4 regions of the Cryobacterium sp. Hh7 genome follow, and region 3 is predicted to be linked to each of the others. Evidence: riboswitches for the same ligand, from Rfam matches in the RefSeq annotation. Region 3 holds a riboswitch; each other region holds the start of a gene.
What was found. Region 3 has a riboswitch for thiamine pyrophosphate ahead of E3T43_RS02550 (bifunctional hydroxymethylpyrimidine kinase/phosphomethylpyrimidine kinase). Riboswitches for the same ligand answer to the same signal wherever they lie in the genome.

Region 1 (5,308 bases), on a different contig from region 3:
AGTGGGATGCCCTGCCGGTGCACAAGAAGATCAAAATCAAGGGTCACTGATGACCCTGCTGGCGGGCGTCCGCAAGGGCGCCCGCGGGGTGGTCTGGTTCTTCAAGGGGATCCTCGGCGAGGATGCCTACGAGAAATATGTGGCGCACCACGCGAGCGTCTGCGAAACGGATGCTGCGGGCGTGGGCCGCGCGCCGCATCCGCTCATGACAGAGCGGGAATTCTGGCGCGACCAGACCGACCGTCAGGATGCGAACCCGCAGGGACGCTGCTGCTAGAGGCGGATAGTCTGCGGCGAAGACGAACGGCGGCGGGGCGGGGCGCAGCGACTGAGCGCGCTCCGCCCCCGCCTCGACCGGCTGCCGCCGTGGAGGATCGTGCTGCTGATCTGGGCTATTTCGCGGCTGCAGAGTTGTCGTGGTGGACCGGCTTCGTCGGCCGGGTCGAGCTTGTGCCGCTCACGCCGTGGTTTCTGATGGCGTTTGAGTACCTCGGCGTGGTCGGAATTGTGCTGGTTCTGCTGCTCGCGGCGGGGTTTGGGTGGTGGTTGTCGCGGCGGGCGCTGCATCCGCCTCGACCGGAAATCGTGGCGTACTCGGCGAGCTACGGGCTTTACCTGGTGGCCGTGATTTTGCCGCAGCAGAGCCTGTTTCGGCTGCTGCTGCCGCTCCCTCCGCTGCTCGGCGACCCAGCGATCGCCCGGTCGAAGCCGCTGCGGCGCACCCTGCTGGCCGGGTCGATCGCGCTGCAGCCGGTCGCGATCGTGCTGCTCTGGTTTGTCGGGTATCCCTGAGCTCGTACTTTGCCCATTTTTTTTCGCCGACCCGTGAGTTTCTGACGTCGAGCCGTGAGTTTCGACCCCAAACCGCGCCGGAATCGGGGTCAAACTCACGGCTCGGCGGCCGCGCCGGGGTCAAACTCACGGTTCGAGGGCGAGAGCCGTGGCCACGGCCGATTAGCGCTCGAGCGGCTCGCCGAACAGCACGAACAGCCAGACCACGATCGACGCAGCCACCATCGACCAGGTGACCACGCCGAGGAACAGGCGCGTCGAGAACGACGGCCGGAATTCGGGCGACCCGCCCGGGTCGACAATCGCGTCGTCACTCAGGGAATGGCTCGCCTGACTCCAGATCGCCGGAACGAGCACGAGCAGCGCGGAGACGATCACGATTGGCAGGGCGGGCACGGTATAGAGCACTCTCGAGCTGCTCCACAGCCCGAGGCCAAGAGAGGTGCCGAGACCCAATAGCGCCGCGACCACGACCATCCAGGCGCGCAAGCGCAGGCGTGCGAGCGCCTTGAGAAATGTCGGCACGAGCACGATCACGACGACTGCGGCAACGAACACCGCGAGTGTTTTCAGGTCGATCTTCACCGCCGTACCATGCACGAGCGGGAGGGCGGAAAGCAGGAAGCCGAAGAGTCCGAACGCTCCGAGACCGGCCAGCAAACCCCCACGGTTCACTCGGCGCAGCGGGATGGTCGGCAGGCCCAGCTCGGCCGCGTAGCGCTTGGGGCTGCCGAAGCACTCCAGGGCGCTCGTGCCGGAATCGGCGCGAAACTCCCGAGCGCTGGCCAGCGCATCTCCGATTGCGTCGCCGCGCACGCCGAGCAGCCGCAGTTCGATGGTGAACTCGTCGAACCAGGTGGCGTCGTCGGTCACTTTAGAGCGGATGTCGGTGCTTCCGTTGTCGGGATCGCGCGGGTTGCTGGTCATCATGATTCGGCCGGCCCTTTCTGCAGATGGTCGTGCACGGTGGTGGAGAAGAGTTGCCAGTGGGCGGCTTGGTCTTCGAGCTCCTGCCGTCCGTCGTCGGTGAGCGAGAAGTACTTGCGGCCAGGTCCCCCGGCGCCCGGTCGCCATTCGGCGGCGATCCAGCCGGCGGCTTCGAAGCGCGTGAGCAGCGGATAGAGCGTGCCACCCTTGATGGCGCCGAAGCCGGCGGATTCGAGCGCCGATGCGATCGCGTAGCCGTAGGTCGGGCCGGGCGCCAGCGTGCGGAGCACGCAGAGGCCAAGGGCGGCGCGCATCCACTCGGCTGGCCAGGTTTTCGGTTGCATGACTACATAGTCTCACTAGTTAGCCAGACTGTCTACTCGAGGATCAGGCAGCCACGGGCATGCCATACTTTCGTTGTATCAACACGGGAGTCCGATTAATCGGGCTGAGAGGAAGCTGCAGAGGCTTCGACCGTCGAACCTGATCTGGATCATGCCAGCGCAGGGAGGCTGACTCGTCTTTCCCGTGCCCCCACGAAAGAAATGGGCACGATCATTCCAGAAACCCCCTTCACAGCCACACCGGCGGAATTCGGCATTGGCGCGCGCCTCACCCTCGCCGTCATGCGCGACGACTACGCCGCCGTCATTCTCGACGCACTCCAGCAGGCAGATTCGACCGGGATCGCACTTCAAACCGGCGTCGTCAGCACCTACCTGTCCGGCGCCGAACCCGACCTGCTGCGCTACGTCAGCCAGGTCGTCGCCGGCGCGAGCCGCAGCGGAGCCCACGTCACGGCAACCGTGCAATTCTCCCGAGGATGCCCCGGCGAAGTCACCTGCACGCTGCCGCCCACCGGCGGGCTGTTCGCCGAGGTCGTGAACCTCACGCCCACCGGCGTACACGCCGTCGCAGAATGGGCACTGTATCCACTGGATGACGGCACCGGTTCTGCTTCCGCCGATCACATGCGCGACATCTACGCCGCGATCGAGAGCGCCAAGGCCTCCGGGCTCACGGTACACAGCGAGCACTTCGTCACCCGGCTCGAGGGCGACCTCGCCCTCGTGCTGCAGGTCATCGCCGCCGGCTGGATCGTGGCCGGCCGAACGGTGCAGCACGTGGCGACGCACGCGATCCTGTCCCTCAACAGCCCGAGCCTGAACTCCCATGCGTCCTGACGCCGACCAGAAGGAAACAGCCATGCCCACAGCATCCGCCGAGAAAAGGCACTGGAGCCTCAAAGACCTCGTGCTTGTCGTCGTGCTCGGTGTCGTGTTCGGCTTTCTGTACTGGATATTCGTGCAGGCCTGGACCGCCCTGTCGATCGCGATGGGTCCGGCCGGCGACCTCGCGCAGCACTTTCTGCTCGGCTCCTGGCTGCTCGTCGCCCCGATCGCGATCGCCATCGTGCGACGGCCGTTCGCCGGCATCTTTGCGGAGGTTATCGCGTCGGTGATCGAGGTCGTCTTTCTGGGCTCCATGGTCGGGCCGCTGCTCTTCGTCGCCGCCGCCATTCAAGGCGCCGGCAGCGAGATTCCGTTCGCCCTCACTCGCTACCGCAACTACAGCTGGCTGACCTACGCACTTTCGGGGCTGCTCGGCGCCGGGCTGGTGTTCTTCTACTCGGCATTTCGCTCCGGCTGGTACGGCCAGGAGATCTTTCTGCTGCGCCTCGCGATTCAGCTGATCTCCGGCGTGATTCTCGGCGGGCTGCTGGCCAAACTCATCGTCGATGCCCTCGACAAAACCGGCGTCGTCGACAATTTCGCGATCGGCCGCGATCGCCTCGCCCGTGCCTGAGACCGACATCCTGACACTGCAGGACGTGTCGGTGCGATTCCCGCGTCGGCCCGAGGCCGTGCTCAGCGACGTGTCGGTGCGCCTCGCGCCGGGCGAGCAGCTCATCGTGTTCGGCGCCTCCGGTTCGGGCAAATCCACCCTGTTGCAGACCATCACCGGCGTCATTCCGCATTCGGTCGTAGCCTCGCTCGGCGGCAGTGTGCGCATGGGAGGGACGCTCAGCATCGAAACCTCCGTCGTCGAGCTGTCCCGGCTCGTCGGCGTGGTCGCGCAGGACCCCGCATCTTCGGTCTGCCTGCCCGACGTCGAACAGGAGCTTGCCCTGCCGCTCGAAAACCGCGGTGTCGACCCGGCACTTATCTCGGCGCGCATCGATCGCGCGCTTGACGCTGTTCAGGCACGGATGCTGCGACACCGGTCGACCGGGCAGCTGTCCGGCGGCGAAGGCCAGCGCGTGGCCCTCGCCGCCACCCTCATCGCCGAACCGGCCGTGCTCCTGCTGGACGAACCCACCTCGATGCTCGACGCGGCGGGCCTGGGCGCCGTGCGCCGCGCCATCCGTTCGGCCGTCGACACCTACCGGCCGGCCGTCGTGCTGGTCGAACACCGCATCGACGAGTTCACGGGCACGGCGGGAATCGCCGGGCTGCCGCCACGCGCACTCGTGCTCGGCGAGGCCGGAACCGTCATTGCCGATGGCCCCACGGTCGACGTGCTCGCCCAGCATGGGCGCTCGCTCAATCAAAACGGATGCTGGCTTCCGCTCGAAACCGAATTGCTCGCCGTGACCGGGTGCGCCGGCGGGCTCGGCGAACCGGGCGTGCGCGCCGGCCTCCGGTCACTCGGCGAGCCGGCCGGAGCCTTAGGGCGACGGCAGGACTTCGGCCGGATCGTTCTGACCGCCACGGATGTGGTCATTGATCGCGGGGTTGGCGCGCCGAACGGGACCGCCACACCGGTTCTCGCCGGCGTCAGCCTCGATCTGCGGGGCGGCGAAATCGTGGCCTTGCTCGGCGGCAATGGAACGGGCAAAACCTCGTTGCTGCTGACCTTGGCGGGATTGCACCGGCCATCGGTCGGCACCGTGACCGGCGCCCGACCCGGCATGATCTTTCAGAATGCCGAGCACCAATTCGTAGAACACACCGTGCGCGGCGAGATTCGGCATGGGCTGCCGAGCCTGAGCGATGACGAGCTTCAGGCCATTTTGCACCGGCACCGGTTGACCCACCTCGCCGATCAAAGCCCGTATCGACTGAGCGGCGGCGAGAAGCGGCGGCTCAGCGTCGCCGCCATGCTCGCGCACGATCGGCCGGTGCTGCTCGCCGACGAACCCACCTTCGGCCTCGATCGCCGGGACACCATCGCCACCCTGGCAGCGCTCGGCCAGGCGGCCGACGCGGGCCGCAGCATCCTCTTTTCGAGTCATGATCTTCGTACCGTTGCAACCCTCGCCGACCGGGTGATCGTGCTGGCCGACCGCACGGTGATCGCCGACGGGCCGGTGTTCGAGGTGTTGCGGTGGGACGAGGTACTGAAGCAGGCCGGGCTCGAGCTGCCACCGCTGATTCGGCACCTGCTCAAGGAATTCGATTCTGACGCGCGGATTCGCCGCGTGCTGGGTCAGCTCGACGCTGCCGTCGGCGCGCCGACATGACTGCTCAACTCATCGACGTCGATGCTCCCCCGACACGACGGCCCGTCAGCGCCCTGGCCAGGCGCAACCCGACCGTCAAACTCGCCCTTCTGTTCGTCGTCTCCCTCGTGCTGATGTTTGTTTTCG
Region 2 (5,308 bases), on a different contig from region 3:
CTCTTCGCGCAGCCACTCAATCTGATGCTCTTCGATGGCGAGGTCGATGGATCCAGTGCGTTCAAAATCGCAGTCGATGCCGAGGTCAGCCACCGCTCGTTCGATCTCGTCGAGGTTCTCGTTGCCCAGTTCGGTCAGTCGGTCGATCTCTTTCGGCCAGCGACTGCGCCCGTTGTCGTCACCGTGGGTCAGGCTCGCCTCGCAGAAGCCGCCATTGCGACCGGATGCCGCCCAGCCGACCGTGCGCGCCTCCAACAAAAGCACCCTCGCATCAGGGTTTTGCTGCTTGGCCAGCACCGCACTCCACAGTCCGAGGTAGCCGCCGCCAACGATCGCGAGGTTGCAGCGCAGGTCGCCGGTGAGCGCTGGATAGCCGGTACGCGGCTCAAGCTCCTCGAGCCAAAACGAGCCCTGGCGTGTTCCCGTGAGCGAGGCTTTAACAACGGATGCCGCTGGCCGGGCCCGGTCGAAAATGGTGCTGCTCATGCGTGGCTGCTGGTCATGGGTGGCGTCCTCTCGCGGCGACGATGCCGCCGACTAGTCTGGGCGCCACCAGCCTAGCTGCGCCCACCGACAGGCCGGGGCGCGGCATGTGGGCCCATGCGTGCAGGAGTGCCCCCGTTGACCGGGCCCGGGCCCGGTCGGATTTCTCGTCACCCGGGCAGGGACATCCGCTTAACGCAAAAGTGCCGCCCGCAGAAGCGGGACGGCACCAGATCAAGCGCTTGGGCTAGATAATCGCGGCGCGAAGGGCGGCAGCAGCTGCGGCCGGGTCTTCGGCGCCGTAGATTGCTCCGCCGGCAACGGCGACCGTTGCCCCGGCGCGCTGCACCGAAGAGATGGTCGACAGGTTCACGCCGCCGGCAAGGGAGAACGGAACCTTGGCGGTCTCGCCCTGGTTGAGCAGTGTGGCGAGCGAGAAGCCGGGCTCGGCCTGCTCGTCGAGTCCAGCGTGCATCTCGACGAACTGGGCACCGAGCGCGGTGACCTCGCGGGCGCGGGTGACCTTGTCGGCAACGCCGATGAGGTCAACGACGATGCCCTTGCCGTGCTTGGTCGCGGCGGCGACGGCTCCGATAATGGTGCTGTCCCCGGCCGTGCCGAGCACGGTGACGAGGTCTGCACCGGCGGCGAAGGCGATGTCGGCTTCGAGCTCGCCGGCATCCATCGTCTTGAGGTCGGCAAAGACGATCTTGTCGGGGTGCGCGTTCTTGATCGCGGTGACGGCGCGCAGGCCTTCTGCCTTGATCAGCGGGGTGCCGAGCTCGATGATGTCGACGTGCGGTGCAACCTGAGCAGCCAGCGTGAGCGCCGCTTCGGTGGTCAGTACGTCCATAGCTACCTGAAGCTTCATGGGGGTTCTTCTTTCTGTTGGGGTACGTGTTTCTTGCGACCGGGCCCGGGCCCGGTCGGTATTACTCGAGGTTGGCGTGACGCGGCCAGAGCTGTTCGGCCGTGGAACCGCTCGCCTTCCAGAGCGTGTGAAACAGGGCGTCGCCGACGAACAACACCGACTGCTCGAACAGGCCGCCCGAATACTGGGCCGACACCTGCCCGGCGTGGTCCTGCTTGGCAGCCGCGGGAATGACCACGGTCACCGCGGCGAGCCGCCCGAGCGGCGACTCGGGCGCCGTGGTCAGCGCAAGAATGCTCGCCCCCACGCCGTGAGCCGTCTCGGCGGCACGCACAATGGCGCCCGTCGTACCGGATCCGCTCGCCACCAGCAGCACGTCGCCCGACACAATCGCCGGGCTGGTCACCTCGCCCACCACGTGCACGTCGAGGCCGAGGTGCATGAGTCGCATCGCGGTCATCTTCAGTGCCAGCCCGGAGCGGCCAGCACCGAGCACAAACACCCGGGGCGCCGCGGCGAGCAGGGTTGCTGCCTCATCCAGTACTGAAGCGGATGCCGATCGCAGCGCCTCGACGACGCGGCCGTTCTCGGCGAAAATGAGGCCGAGGGCATCCGCTGCCAGTGGGGTGGTTGTCGTTTCGGTCATGATTCAATGGTCCACTCCTTCGAGTGGGAATGCTGCCCGCCAAACGAGCGGTTTTCCTACCCAAACGGATGGCTCTGGGTGGGCTCCGAGGATGGCCCGGGTAGGCTGGGGGCATGACTTCCGCTCCATCTAACCCCGGCGTGCGCGCCACCGCCACTGAAGCCGCTGCCCGCAGCACGGCCGCCGCCCTCCGGTCTGATGCTGCTACCGGAGCTGCCGAACCGGCCGCGTCATCCGCCACGACCGCAAAACGCTCGACGCTCCCCGCAAACTCCCCGGTTCAAACAGCGCGCAGCGCAGCCGCCGAACGCTCCAAACTCATCGCCGACCTCACGGACGCACACGCCACCACGCTGGAATCCCTGCTCGCTGTCCTGCGCTCCGGCAGCACGAGTGACACCGCCGCCCGACAGAAGGCCACCGAACTCGCCGCCGCCGCGATGGTCGCCCTGCGCGCGGTGAGCGACCTCGATCGCAGTCTCACCGAGGAACCCGTCGCCCGCGCCTTCGAACGCCTCAGGAACGACCTGCGACCGCTCGTGCGCTTCGGCGACCTCGACGTGCAGTTCATCGAGCCGCCGGTGAACGGTCGGGCATTGCCCGGCGAGGTCGCCCACGAAGCCCGCGCCATTGTGCGCGGCGCCGTACTCGCCCTCGTCGAACAGGCCGGGGTCGCGCGGGTGCGCGTGCAGTGGGACTGCGACGGAAGTAACCTGCTCATCCACATTCGGGACGACGGTCCGGGCAACCTCGATGCCGAGGTTCCGAGCGTGCGCCAGCTTGCCGCCCGCGTCGTCGCGCTCAGCGGCACCCTTAACGTCGAGGCCACCGCCGGCTGGGGCTCCGAGATGGCCGTGTCGCTGCCGCTCGACGCGCCCACGGCATCCGTCACCGCCGCCGCGGCCTGGGGCCTCAGCCCACGCGAACGCGGCGTGCTCGAACTCGTCGCCTCTGGGGCGCGCAACAAGGCCATCGCACAGGCCCTGACCATCAGCGAGAACACAGTGAAGTTTCACGTGGCCAACCTGCTGCGCAAGGTCGGCGCCTCGACCCGCGCCGAGCTGGCCGCACTCGCTCGCTAAGCGGATGCCCAGCGCCAGCTATGCCTGGCCCGCCGCAGGCTCGGGCGCCAGCTCCCGGTCATCGCGCCAGCGATGCCCGGCGCGATGACCCCCAACGGGCGCGGTGACCGCGACCCCGGTAGGACCCGAGCGCGCAACCAGCGCTAGGGTGAAGGAGTCAGAAGACACACCAACCACGGGAGCGCGCACCAGCGAGCTGAGAGGACGGCCAGGGCCGTCGACCGTTGAACCTGTCCGGGTAATGCCGGCGTAGGAAGTTCGAGAACATGCGCACAATTGACGACACAACTATGTCCGAAACCGTCACAACGGGCCCGATCCAGGGCAGCAGCAAACGCTACGAACCGGTAAAGGACTGGCCCGGGCTCGAAGTTCCCGTTCGCAGGGTGAACCTCAGCAACGGCGAACACTTCGACCTGTACGACACGTCCGGCCCGTACACCGACGAGACGGCCACAATCGATCTCGAGAAGGGGCTGCCGCAGACTCGGGCCGGGTGGGAGCATCCGCTGCCCGTCGATGGCGCTGCCACCCAGCTGGTCTGGGCCCGCGCCGGCATTGTCACGCCGGAGATGGCCTACATCGCCGCACGCGAGGGCGTCTCGGTCGAGCTCGTCCGCGACGAGGTGGCGCGAGGCCGGGCCGTCATTCCGGCCAACCACAAGCATCCGGAGAGCGAGCCGATGATTATCGGCAAGGCCTTCACCGTGAAGATCAACGCGAACATCGGCAACTCGGCGGTGACCTCGTCGATCGCCGAAGAGGTCGAGAAGATGGTCTGGGCGGCCCGCTGGGGCGCCGACACCCTGATGGATCTCTCCACCGGCAAGGACATTCACCTCACTCGAGAGTGGATCATGCGCAACTCGCCCATTCCGGTGGGCACCGTTCCGCTCTACCAGGCCGTTGAAAAGGTCAACGGCGACCCGTCGCTGCTCACCTGGGAGATCTACCGCGACACCGTGATCGAGCAGTGCGAGCAGGGCGTCGACTACATGACCGTGCACGCCGGCGTGCTGCTGCGCTACGTGCCGCTGACCGCCAACCGGGTGACCGGAATCGTCTCGCGCGGCGGCTCGATCATGGCCGCCTGGTGCCTCGCGCACCACCAGGAGAGCTTTCTCTACACCCACTTCGTGGAGCTGTGCGAGATTCTGCGCCGCTACGACGTGACCTTCTCGCTCGGCGACGGCCTGCGCCCCGGCTCGATCGCCGACGCCAACGACGAGGCCCAGTTCGCGGAGCTGCGCACCCTCGGTGAGCTGACGAAGGTCGCGAAGTCCTACGGAGTGCAGGTGATGATCGAGGGCCCCGGCCACGTTCCGATGCACAAGATCGTCGAAAACGTGGCGCTCGAAGAGGAACTCTGCGAGGAGGCCCCGTTCTACACGCTCGGCCCGCTCGCCACCGATATCGCACCGGCCTACGACCACATCACGAGCGCGATCGGCGCGGCCATCATCGCCCAGGCCGGCACCGCCATGCTCTGCTACGTCACGCCCAAGGAACACCTCGGCCTGCCCAACCGCGACGACGTGAAAACCGGCGTGATCACCTACAAGATCGCCGCGCACTCCGCCGACCTGGCCAAACAGCATCCGCGCGCCCAGGAACGCGACGACGCCCTCAGTCGGGCCCGGTTCGAATTTCGTTGGACCGACCAGTTCGCGCTCTCGCTCGACCCGGACACCGCGCAGAGCTTTCACGACGAGACGCTGCCGGCCGGCCCCGCCAAGGCCGCCCACTTCTGCAGCATGTGCGGTCCCAAGTTCTGTTCCATGCGTATTTCAGCGGATGTTCGGGTGTACGCCGAAGAGAACGGCCTCACCAGTCTCGAGGCCATCGAGGCGGGAATGGCCGAGAAGTCGGCCGAGTTCACCCGTCTGGGCAGCTCGGTCTATCTACCGCTGCGGGTGCTCTAATGACGGTTCTTTCCGGCGAGCGGATGCCCACCGACACTCCCACGGTCGCCCCGGCATCCGCTGGTTAGGCCATTCGCGTGCTGGCGGCACTCCGCCGGCACCATCCGCTCGTGCAGTGGCTTACGATTACCGTCGTCGCCGGCTTCACCGCCAACGTGCTGCTCGCGGTTGGGGCTGCGCCGGCGATGGTCGACAACACGGAGGAATCGGCCGAATTCGCTGCCAAGGCCGGCGCTGTTCTGGTCAACCTGGACACCCTCGCCGTGCACACCGGGCACGAGATCATGACCCGGGCAGCTTCGCC
Region 3 (5,308 bases):
GTGCGGTTCACGACTCGTTCATTCATGGTGCGCACCGTTCCTCTGCGCTGGCAGGGACGCTCGAACTTGGCCCATAGGGTTGGTCGCATGGACCAGACAAAAGCCCGGCTGTATCTCTGCACCGATGCCCGGAAGGATCGTGGCGATTTCGCTGACTTCGTGGCGGCGGCGTTCGCTGGTGGGGTCGACATTATTCAGCTTCGCGACAAAAATATCGACGCCGCCGAGGAGCTCGAATATCTCCAAATTCTGCGCTCGGTTGCCGACCAGCACGCACGACTCTGGGCCGTCAACGATCGGGCGGATATTGCCAGCCTGGCGGGCGCTCCGGTATTTCATGTAGGCCAGACAGACCTGCCGGTGGCCTCCGCTCGCACCCTGCTCGGCCCGGCCGCCGTGATCGGCCTGTCCACACACAGCACCGAACACGTGGATGCAGCCCTGGCCGCGAACGATCTCAACTATTTTTGCGTCGGCCCAGTCTGGGCCACACCGACAAAACCCGGTCGAGCGGCGGTCGGAACGCAGCTTCTGCGTTACGCGGCCGCCCGCAGCGCAGCCACCGACAGCGAGCTGCCATGGTTTGCCATCGGCGGCATCGACCTCGGCAACATCAACCAGGTCGTCGATGCTGGCGCGACTCGAGTGGTTGTGGTGCGCGCGATCACCGACGCCAACGACCCGACGGATGCCGCGCAGCGACTTCTGGCCAGCCTGCCCGCGCTGGGCTGATACCGCACACAGTACCGAGTTTGGCGTGGTCATCTCAGGCCAACACAGAGTGCCGAGGGGCGTCGAAGAAGTCGAGCTCGAACCGTGACGAGGTGGCAAACGCCTGGCGCATCGCCGAGCGTTGCGCGTCAGAGGCCGTGGCCGCAGCGGCGTCGGTGAGCGCGATGACTTCCCTCGTGGCCGCGGCGAATTCTTCATCGGCATAGGTCTGGAGCCACGCGGCATATGGATGTACTGCTGTCTCGGTGCGCGCCAGAAAGTCGGTGTGCAGCCGCTCACCAACATCCGCATAGAGCCAAAAACAGGGCAACAGCGCCGCCAGAAGCACCGCATAGTTTCCGCCCTCAGCGAGCCCGAGCAAGTGATCCAGGTAGCCAGCCGTTACCGGGCCGGCCTCGGACGACACGTCCCGTTGCCCCAGCCAGTTTCTGTGCAATTCCAACTCAACGTCGCGGCACCGTCGTGCCGAATCGGCCAGAAATCGCTGTGCGTGCATGCTCGGCGCGATCTCACTGGCGCGCGCAAGAACGCGCGAGTAAGTGGCGAGGTAGAGCGCGTCCTGAGCGAGGTAATACGCAAAATCTCGCTCGGCCAGAACCCCAGTACCGAGATCCATAATGAACGGCAGATCGAAGATCTGCGTGCGAATCAGCTCGACATCGCGCCACAGTGTCGCACTGAACTTCACCGAATCAGCTGGTGTGGCCGACTCGGCCGACGCGCCTGCGAACAGCCGATGAAAGTGATGGATCGGGCCATGGCCCTGACCGACCTCGAGGTCGTCGGCATGGATCAGAGCATCCTGAAGCCAGTCTTTGACCTCGGCCAGAGACGCAGCCCAGTCCCCGGTTCGCGCCTGTACCGTGGCCATTGCCGAGGAGAGCGAGCATCCAGTGCCGTGGGTATTCTTGGTGGCGATGCGCGGCGAAGCAAACTCGACAACGCTCTGTGCCAGCAGCCCGTGGGTGTTGACCAGGGCGTCAGGGCAGAGGGCTTCGTCGAAATGACCCCCCTTCACCAACACGGTGACCCCGGTGCGGGCTGATAGTCGTTTGCCCTGCTCGATGGCCGCAGCCCAGTTTGCCGCTGTGGGTTCTGCGAGCAGAACGGCCAGCTCGGGAACGTTGGGTGTTACGAGATCGGCGAGGGGGATCAGATCACGCAGAGCCTGCTCCGCTTGGGGTTCGAGCAGCCGGTGACCACTCGTTGCCACCATCACCGGGTCGAGCACGACGAGCGGAGGACGGTGGGCATGGAGCCAGGAACGCACCTCGTGAATCACGTCGATTTCGGCGAGCATACCGATCTTCACGGCATCGATGGTCACGTCATCGCTCACGGCGTTCAATTGCTGGCGCAGAAACGCGACCGGCGGGGTGTGCACCGAGCGCACCCCGCGTGTGTTCTGCGCGACCAGAGCTGTTACTACTGCCATGCCGTACCCGCCGTTGGCCGCGATGCTTTTCAAATCGGCGTGGATGCCGGCACCGCCGGTCGGGTCGGTGCCGGCGATACTGAGAATCCGAGGCGTGGTGCGCGGCGTGATATTAGAGGTCTGATCAGTCATCCGTGACATTCCTTCGCTAGTGCTAACTAGACAGGTTCAACGGGTATTCATCTCAGCTCGCGCATTGTGCGGAGCACCCCGTGTCACTCAGCAGCCTATACGCCAACAAACATCACTCAGTTACCGATGCCAGAATCGTGGGCGTTCAGGACACGCCCCGAGCTCACAGGTCGGCGAGCAGGCTCACCGGGTTTTCAATGCAGCCGGCCACATAGGTGAGAAACCCGGCGGCGGTTCCGCCGTCGCAGACCCGATGGTCGAACACCATGGAGAGTTCTACGACGGTACGAACCGCGAGTGCGTGTTCGACCACCCACGGCCGCTCGATCATGCGCCCAATGCCGAGAATGGCCGCTTCGGGATGGTTGATAATCGCGGCCGAACCGTCGACGCCGAGCGATCCGAAGTTGTTGAGGGTGAAGGTTCCCCCGGTCAGCGCGCTCGGCGAGAAGGTGCCGTCGGGCGATTGCGCCACCAGCGCGGCGAGGGCATCGCGCAGCTGTCGCGTACTCATCGCGTGGGCACGGTGGATGACGGGAACCATCAGCCCGCGTGACGTCTGCGCCGCAATGCCGAGGTTGATGGCTCCGTACTGGAGAATCTCCTGGCTCGCGGTGTCGACCGAGGAATTGAGCACCGGATACCGGCGCAGCCCGGCCACCACGAAGCGCGCGATGAGCGCCGTCACGCTGAACCGCTCACCCGTCGCCGCGAGCAGCTGGTCCCGCGCGGCGAACAGGGCGGTCGCGTCGACGTCGAGCCAGATCGTCGCCTCGGGAATCTCCCGACGCGACGTGGTCAGCCGCTGCGACACGACTTTGCGCAGGCCGGTGATGGGAATGCGAATATCCGCACTCGCCGCGTCGACAGCGCTGGGCGGCGTCGCAACGTCGACATCGGCAGCCACATCGGCTGCCACATCGACAGCCACGGCCGGAGCGGTGAGCGCGCGAATGTGTTCCTCGACGTCGCTGCGCAGCACCAGACCGTCGTGCCCGCTCCCGGCCAGCGTGCTCGCGTCGAACCCGTTCTCGCGCGCCAGCCGGCGCACGATCGGAGACACGACGGGGGAGCGGCGGATCGGGTCGACCGTGCTGGACGAATCGATGGCCGCAGAAACGGATGCCGCCACCTCGGCGGGGCGCTCGGCCAGCGCAACAGCGACGGGCGGCGTCGATGCAGCCGGTGCAGCCGGTGCCGGGGCATCCGCTGCCCGCGGGCTGCCGAACCGCCCGGCGGCCACCTTGCGCGCCGGCCGGGTGCTTTCGGTCGTGCCGTAGCCGACCAGAACGGCTCCGGAGCCTTCGACCGCCACGACGGTCGCCGCGGCGACCGGAACGCCGACAACACCAGCTGAAGCGTCATCAGTCCCGTCGGTCACGGTCAGCAGCACCTGCCCGGCATGAATGACCTGGCCGGGCTCGCCGAACAGGCTTGCCACGACGCCGCCGTAGGGCGACGGCAGCTCCACGATCGACTTGGCCGATTCAACCTCGACCACGGCCTGGTCGATGGCGATCGTATCGCCGGGAGCGACCAGCCAGGCCACGATCTCGGCCTCGGTCAGTCCTTCACCGAGGTCGGGCAGCAGAAATTCGAGGCTCATCAGGACCACTCCCAGGTCGACAGCGCGGCGAGGATTCGGTCGGGGGTCGGCAAGAAATACTCCTCGAGCTTGGGTGACGGGTACGGAATGTCGAAGCCGGTGATGCGCAGAATGGGCGCGGCCAGGTAGAAGAAGTTGCGCTCCGTCAGGCGAGCGGCCACCTCAGCGCCGTAACCGCCGAACTGGGCGGCCTCGTGCACGATCGCGGCCCGGCCGGTCTTTCGAACGGATGCCCCCACCGTCTCGTCATCAAACGGCGACAGCGTGCGCAGGTCGATGACCTCGATCGAGAGCCCCTCAGCCGCGCCCTGTTCGGCCGTCGCGAGGGCGGTCTTCACGGTCGGACCGTAGGCGATGAGCGTGACATCGCTGCCCTCCCGTAGCACGACGGCCCGGTTCAGCGGCTCGGTCTGCACCGGCAGGGAAAGCTCCGCCTTGCTCCAGTAGCGACTCTTCGGCTCCATGAAAATCACCGGGTCGTCGCTCGCGATGGCGCCCCGCAGCATGGAATAGGCGTCGGCCGGGTTCGACGGGCTCACCACGGTCAGCCCGGGCGTCGCCGTCCAATACGCCTCGGAGGAGTCGGAGTGATGCTCGACGCCGCCGATATCGCCGGCGTAGGGAATGCGAATGACGATCGGCAGCGAAATCTTGCCGCGCGTACGGTTGCGCATCTTCGCCACGTGCGACACTATCTGCTGGAACGCTGGGTAGCTGAACGCGTCGAACTGCATCTCGACCACCGGGCGCAGGCCGTACATCGCCATGCCGATCGCCGTTCCGACGATGCCAGCCTCGGCCAGCGGCGAGTCACTCACCCGGGTCTCGCCGAATTCGGCGTATAAGCCGTCGGTGACCCGGAACACGCCGCCGAGCGGCCCGACGTCTTCGCCGAACAGCACGACCGTCGGATCGTCGACCATGGCGTCGCGAATGGCCGCGTTGAGGGCGGCGGCCATGGTCAGGTTTTCCGGAGCCCGCACAGCTGTTCCGGTCTCGAGGGTCTGCTGCGGGCTCATCGGGTGCTCTCTTCGTATTCACCAGCGGATGCTTCGGCGTCGCCGTCGAGTTCGGCCGCCAGAAAGGCGCGTTGCTCGGCCAGGGCGGAGCGGGGGGTGGCGTAGACGTGCTCGAACAGCTCGAGCGGATCGACCACCGCCTGCTCGGTCATACACTCGCGGGTCGTCGCTGCGAGCGCCTCCGCAGCCGCAGCGACGGAAGCGCGCTCTTCCTCGGACAACGCACCCTGGGCAATGAGGTACTTCTCCAGGCGTTCGATCGGGTCGCGGCTGCGCCACAGGTCGACGTCGGCGGTTTTGCGGTAGCGGGTGGGGTCATCCGAGTTAGTGTGCGCCTCGATGCGGTAGGTGAGGCCCTCGATCAGGGTCGGGCCGCCGCCGCTG
Region 4 (5,308 bases), 120 kb from region 3:
CCGGTCGATCGCTCGCACTCCCCGCGTGGGTGTCAAGACACTCATGGCAGAACCGCGCTGAGATCGTACTTGGAGCCGCGGCCCTCGACTCGAAATTCCCGATCAGCGACGGCGGCAACGAAGTCTGTGTCGTGGGAGACCGCGACGATGGCGGTGCCCGCGTCCAGGAGGTCACGCAGCAGCGCAACGATCTCCTGCCAGGTGCGAAAATCCTGACCGAACGTGGGTTCGTCCAGCACCAGAAGTCGGGGTTGGGTGGCCAGCACTGTGGCGACCGACAGACGTCGTTTCTCGCCACCGGACAGGGTGAATGGGTTGGCCTCGGCCAGGTGGTCCAGGCGAAGGCGATCCAGCAGATCGTCGACGCGCCGGTGCAGCAGTGCGTCCGACAGACCGAGGGCTCGCGGTCCGACGGCCAGTTCGGCGCGCACGGTGCCAGCGACGAACTGGTGTTCCGGGTCTTGAAAGACGGTGCCCACTCGACTCAGAAGCTGGCGCGATTTCCAGCGGATCGGGTCGCTGCCTGCGCCAGCGGCGAGAGCGCTGCTGGCGACGACCCGCCCGGCGGCGGGGCGCAGGAGCCCCGCCAGGGTGAGCGCGAGGGTGGACTTGCCGGCTCCGTTGGGTCCGGTGATGAGCAGAGCACAGGCCTCCGGCACCTCAAGGTCGATATTTTCGGCAACCACACAATCCCGAGTGCGCGCAATCGCGAGAGAACTGGTCGACAAGAGCGTTGGCTGACCGGTCTCTCGCGGAGGCCTTACGGGAAGCGTGTGTGGCACACCGGGTACCCAGACGCCGGAGGCGGTCAGTGCAACTCCCTGCGCGAGGAGAACGTCGCTCGGGGATCCGTCGGCCAGGACTCCCCCGTCGGCACCCAGAACGATCACCCGGTCGACGAGGTCCTTCCAGATCTCAACCCGATGTTCAATAACGATGAACGTCGAGTCAGTGTGTGCCAGAACGCGGGCGACGGACTCGCGCACCTCCCGCACGCCGACCGGATCGAGATTTGCCGTCGGCTCGTCGAGGAGCAGCAGACCCGGCTGCATGGCCAACACTCCGGCGAGAGCAAGACGCTGTTTTTGGCCGCCCGACAAGGCGGACGTCGGGTGGTCAACGGGGACGTCGAGGCCGACCATCTCGAGGGCATCCTGTACGCGCCGCCAAATTTCCTCGCGCGGCACGCCGATATTTTCGCAACCGAAGGCGACATCATCGCCGACGCGAGCGAGAATTACCTGCGAGTCGGGGTCCTGGAGGACCAGGCCGACCTGACCCCTGGCGTTGCCAGGCTCGGTGCCGTTCACGCGCAGAGTACCGCGTTGCTCGCCCTCTTCGTCGCCGCCGAGCACGCCAGCCAGCGCGTGCAGCAGCGTCGATTTTCCCGAACCGGATGCACCGAGCAGGAGAATCCGCTCGCCAGGCTCGATGCGGAGGGACAGCTCGCTCACCGCCCAGCGCCGCCGACCGGAATGGCGCCAACCCCAGTCGCGGGCGTCGACGGATGCGCCTCCCCGCGTCGCGCCCACCAGCATCCGCTCGCCTAGATCGCGGTTCGACCGGCGATGCGACCCGCCGCGAAGCGGTTGAGCGCGCCCGTGCGAGCCAGGCCGCGCGCAGCGAACCAGGACAGGAGCCCGGCGATAACGACGCCCGAAATAATCGCGCTCACGATATAAATCGTCGCGAATGCGCTCGCTGAACCGGGATACCACAGCACCAGGTCGTTGATGGCCATGGCAAGTCCGGCCCCAGCGCCCGCCAACAACACGACGTAGAGACGATAGTTCGTGTAGAGGAACAGAGCGAAGACAAGCTCGGCGCCAAGACCCTGCACCAGGCCAGACACCAGAGTCAGTGGTCCCCATTGGTTGCCGATCAGCGTGGAAACGACGGCGGCAAGGAGCTCCGTGTACAGCGCGGCCCCGGGTTTGCGAATGATGAGACCGCCGAGCACGCCAGCGAACAGCCAGCCTCCGCCCAGGAGAGCCGATAGGCCCGGCAGCAGCGGCGAAAGTAGACCGCTCAGGGGGTTGCTCGCCTGATTCCAGACGAGGAAGATGACACCGCTCGCGACGCCGATGACGCTGGCAACGACGATGTCGACGACGCGCCAGCGAAAGTTGCGCTTCGTGGCTCCCGCCGGAGCGGATTGCTTGAGTGAACTCGTTGTAGCGTGCACTGTTTCGTGCCCTTTCCGTAGGTGAATACAGGGCACGGGATTGAGAAGCCTCCCTGCGCTGGCATGATCCAGATCAGGTTCGACGGTCGAAGCTTGGTCAGCTTCCTCTCAGCCCGGTTTACCGGACTCCCGTGATCGTGGTCAAGTATAGTGCCCCGCTTAGACTGACGACATGGGGATCACGACATGAGCATCGGCATTCTGCTCGTTTTGGCGGCCCTGTACCTGCTGCTCATGCGCCGGTTCGTTCTACGGCGGCGGCGAATTGCGCAGGGTCTGCCGGTGAGCGGCCCCTGGCACTTTCCGGCCTGGCTGCGCCCAAGAGTGCCGCGCTGGGCGCGGCGACGCTTCGCGCGTCGCCCGCGCCGTCCGCGCGCCGCGCGGCGGTTGCGCCACACTCGCCCGGGCCCACCTTAGCTCCGTGGGCCCATGATCTATCATGGGCCCGGTTTCCGGGCCCGGGCCCCGTGCAGAAAGCGACTACTTCTTTAGGGCTCGGATCACCCGGGCCAAGGCGCGGCCGGCGACGATGAGGAACGGCACACCGACGGCGAGCAGGGCGATGACGTTCGGCTCGAACCGGGCTGTACCGCCCGACTTGACGTACGCGCCGATCGGCAGCGAAACGCCGCCTCCTCCCCCGCCGGACCCGGCCCCGCCCTCACCGGCATCACCGCCGCCAAAGCCGTAATAGGCGAGCGCGACGGGTACCAGGGTGACGCCATCGATCTGTACAGGGTCACCGTACGCCGACTTCACACCGGCGGAACGGAACGTTTCTGCGAGTTTTTCCGGGAGGCTGGTCATGCCATCAGGTTAGCGTGACTGAGACTTCAGGGGCGAGGTGTGAAGTGCGAGGCCGGGCGCACGGTTCCCGCTCCGAATCGTTCGGTCACGGTGTCCACGGCCAGCTCCGCGCCCCGCCAGTCTTCGTCCGGGTCCCAGAGTCCGACCGATCCCGATGCCGTGCCGAGCTGCTCCGCACGCACCCCGATCAGACGCACCCGAATGCCGGAGGCCGCCAGCAGGTCGAACGCCGCCACCGCTTCCTCGTAGATGCGCCGGCCCACATTGCTGGGTTCGGCGAGGGTGCGCGACCGGGTCACCGTACTGAAGTCGGTGTAGCGCAGCTTGAGGGCGACCCGCCTGGCCACGAGATCGCCCCGCCGCAGCCGCACGGCAACGAGGTCACACTGCCGCAGCAATTCGCTGCGTAACCGGTCGATATCCGTCACATCGTGTTCAAAGGTCACCTCGTGGCCGATGCTCTTCTCCTCCCGCTCGAGCGTCACCGCGCGCGGATCACGACCCCAGGACAGCTCGAACAGTTTCTGACCGGATGCCTCCCCCAGCGCTGTGCGCAGTACGTCCAGCGGCGTGTGTGCGATGTCGCCGATCAATTTCAGGCCGAGTCTGCTCAGCGCCTGCTCGGTGGCGGCCCCGACGCCCCACAGCGCCGCGACGGGCAGCGGATGCAGAAACTCGACCGTATCCTCGGCGGGAACGACGAGCAGTCCGTTCGGTTTGGCCAGGCCGGAGGCAAGTTTGGCGACGAACTTGGTAGAGGCCGCGCCCACCGAGCAGACCAGCCCGGTCTCGGCGAACACCCGGGCGCGAATGAGTTCGCCGATCACGGCCGGTGAGCCAAACAGGTTGGTTGCGCCGGCCACGTCGAGGAAGGCCTCGTCGATGCCGAGCCGTTCCACCAGCGGGGTCACGTCATCGAAAATGCTCATGACCCGGCTGGAAAAGTCCCGATAGAGCCCTATGTGCGGCTCGAGCACGATTGCATTCGGGCATTGCCGCAGCGCGAGCGCCATCGGCATAGCCGAGTTCACGCCGTATTTGCGGGCGATGTAGTTGGCCGCAGTGACGACCGACCGGCCGCCGCGGTGGCCGACGATCACGGGCAGGTTGACGAATTCGGGGTGCGACAGCAACTCGACCGACACGAAGAACGCGTCGAGGTCGACGTGCAGCACGGTCGCCGAACGGTCGTCGACGTCGCCCGCCGACACCTGCCGCCCACTGCCGTCCTGTCTACCCACCGAAAAACCCTAACCCGATCCCCCGCCTCTCCACTACCGGCCGACACAGAGTCATCCCCCGTGCACAACTCCGGCCGTTTCTCTTCAGCTGACGCGGCTGCCGCGTGATCTCGCGGGCGGGCGGCATCCGCTTCTCGATCTGCCGGAGATGTTCTCGCGAACCCGGGGTCCGCGGCCCGCGCTGGGTTGATGTTACGGTCGTGTCACAACCTGAAACGAGCAGCCCATGCCGCAGTCCATCCGTGCCGGATCGGGAACCCGTGCGGCTATTTTCGCGCCGCTCGACGGTGCCGGCCGGGCCGAACTGGTCTTGCAGCGTCTCACCGACGCCATCGTGCTCGGGGTGCTGCACGATGGCGAGCGTCTGCCGAGCGAGGCCGAGCTGGCCAGGCAGCTCGGCGTCGCCACGGTCACCGCCAGGGAAGCACTCGAGATTCTGCGTCGGAATAAGCTCGTGCACACCAAGCGCGGCCGCGACGGCGGCAGTTTCGTCACGTTCGCCGGGCGCGGCGCGAACGACCTTCAGGACGAACGGCTGCTGGCCTGGTCGCGGGTTCAGGTGCGCGACCTCGGCGTGCACTATTCCGCGATCGCCGGTCTGGCCGCTGAACTCGCCGCCGACCGCGCCAGTGCAGCCGATATCGACAACCTCGAGCGCATTCTCGATCGCTCCGATGCCCTCACAGCGGATGCCGCGCGCCGCGGCCACGGTACGTTCCGTCTCGAGGTGGCCGCGCTGAGCCAGTCCGCCCGGCTTGTGCGCGAAGAACTGCGTTTGCAGGCCGAATTCGGCTCCCTGCTCTGGCTCAGCCTGAGCGAACCACTTCGGCGGGAACGCTGTCGTGCGGTGCAACGGGAGACGGTCGCCGCCCTCGTCGCCGAGAACGGCGCTCGAGCCAGGCAGCTCACCGTGAACCAGATCACCGACTCCATCGAGTGGCTGATCGAGGCCAAGTCCATTCTGGAACAGGAAAGCGTGTCACCGATGCAAGCCAGAACAACGACACCTGAGCGCGAGGACACCCGCTCATGACGTTCGAGCCGCTCGTTCACAACGAGGCGCATGGCTTCGCCA

Region 1: another riboswitch for thiamine pyrophosphate. It lies ahead of E3T43_RS09230 (YkoF family thiamine/hydroxymethylpyrimidine-binding protein); the one in region 3 lies ahead of E3T43_RS02550 (bifunctional hydroxymethylpyrimidine kinase/phosphomethylpyrimidine kinase).
Region 2: another riboswitch for thiamine pyrophosphate. It lies ahead of thiC (phosphomethylpyrimidine synthase ThiC); the one in region 3 lies ahead of E3T43_RS02550 (bifunctional hydroxymethylpyrimidine kinase/phosphomethylpyrimidine kinase).
Region 4: another riboswitch for thiamine pyrophosphate. It lies ahead of E3T43_RS01965 (ECF transporter S component); the one in region 3 lies ahead of E3T43_RS02550 (bifunctional hydroxymethylpyrimidine kinase/phosphomethylpyrimidine kinase).

Annotation. Positions count from the first base shown of each region.
Region 1 covers NZ_SOHG01000026.1:42,662-47,969, reverse strand. Annotated here, with positions in the region: gene E3T43_RS09255 (carbon starvation CstA family protein) at 1-50, shown strand, start outside; gene E3T43_RS09250 (YbdD/YjiX family protein) at 47-277, shown strand; gene E3T43_RS09245 (hypothetical protein) at 367-792, shown strand; gene E3T43_RS09240 (hypothetical protein) at 955-1,722, opposite strand; gene E3T43_RS09235 (PadR family transcriptional regulator) at 1,719-2,063, opposite strand; TPP riboswitch at 2,137-2,247, shown strand; gene E3T43_RS09230 (YkoF family thiamine/hydroxymethylpyrimidine-binding protein) at 2,265-2,903, shown strand; gene E3T43_RS09225 (ECF transporter S component) at 2,926-3,525, shown strand; gene E3T43_RS09220 (ABC transporter ATP-binding protein) at 3,518-5,182, shown strand; gene E3T43_RS09215 (energy-coupling factor transporter transmembrane protein EcfT) at 5,179-5,308, shown strand, end outside.
Region 2 covers NZ_SOHG01000026.1:5,212-10,519, reverse strand. Annotated here, with positions in the region: gene E3T43_RS09085 (FAD-binding oxidoreductase) at 1-486, opposite strand, end outside; gene hxlA (3-hexulose-6-phosphate synthase) at 731-1,354, opposite strand; gene hxlB (6-phospho-3-hexuloisomerase) at 1,416-2,000, opposite strand; gene E3T43_RS09070 (response regulator transcription factor family protein) at 2,114-3,082, shown strand; TPP riboswitch at 3,248-3,355, shown strand; gene thiC (phosphomethylpyrimidine synthase ThiC) at 3,349-5,004, shown strand; gene E3T43_RS19510 (hydroxyethylthiazole kinase) at 5,082-5,308, shown strand, end outside.
Region 3 covers NZ_SOHG01000012.1:238,724-244,031, forward strand. Annotated here, with positions in the region: gene thiO (glycine oxidase ThiO) at 1-26, opposite strand, end outside; gene thiE (thiamine phosphate synthase) at 88-732, shown strand; gene E3T43_RS02550 (bifunctional hydroxymethylpyrimidine kinase/phosphomethylpyrimidine kinase) at 767-2,308, opposite strand; TPP riboswitch at 2,291-2,390, opposite strand; gene E3T43_RS02555 (dihydrolipoamide acetyltransferase family protein) at 2,463-3,905, opposite strand; gene E3T43_RS02560 (alpha-ketoacid dehydrogenase subunit beta) at 3,905-4,924, opposite strand; gene pdhA (pyruvate dehydrogenase (acetyl-transferring) E1 component subunit alpha) at 4,921-5,308, opposite strand, start outside.
Region 4 covers NZ_SOHG01000012.1:122,190-127,497, reverse strand. Annotated here, with positions in the region: gene E3T43_RS01975 (energy-coupling factor transporter transmembrane protein EcfT) at 1-45, opposite strand, end outside; gene E3T43_RS01970 (ABC transporter ATP-binding protein) at 42-1,538, opposite strand; gene E3T43_RS01965 (ECF transporter S component) at 1,547-2,185, opposite strand; TPP riboswitch at 2,219-2,328, opposite strand; gene E3T43_RS01960 (hypothetical protein) at 2,666-2,992, opposite strand; gene dinB (DNA polymerase IV) at 3,019-4,233, opposite strand; gene E3T43_RS01950 (FadR/GntR family transcriptional regulator) at 4,460-5,266, shown strand; gene E3T43_RS18625 (cache domain-containing protein) at 5,263-5,308, shown strand, end outside.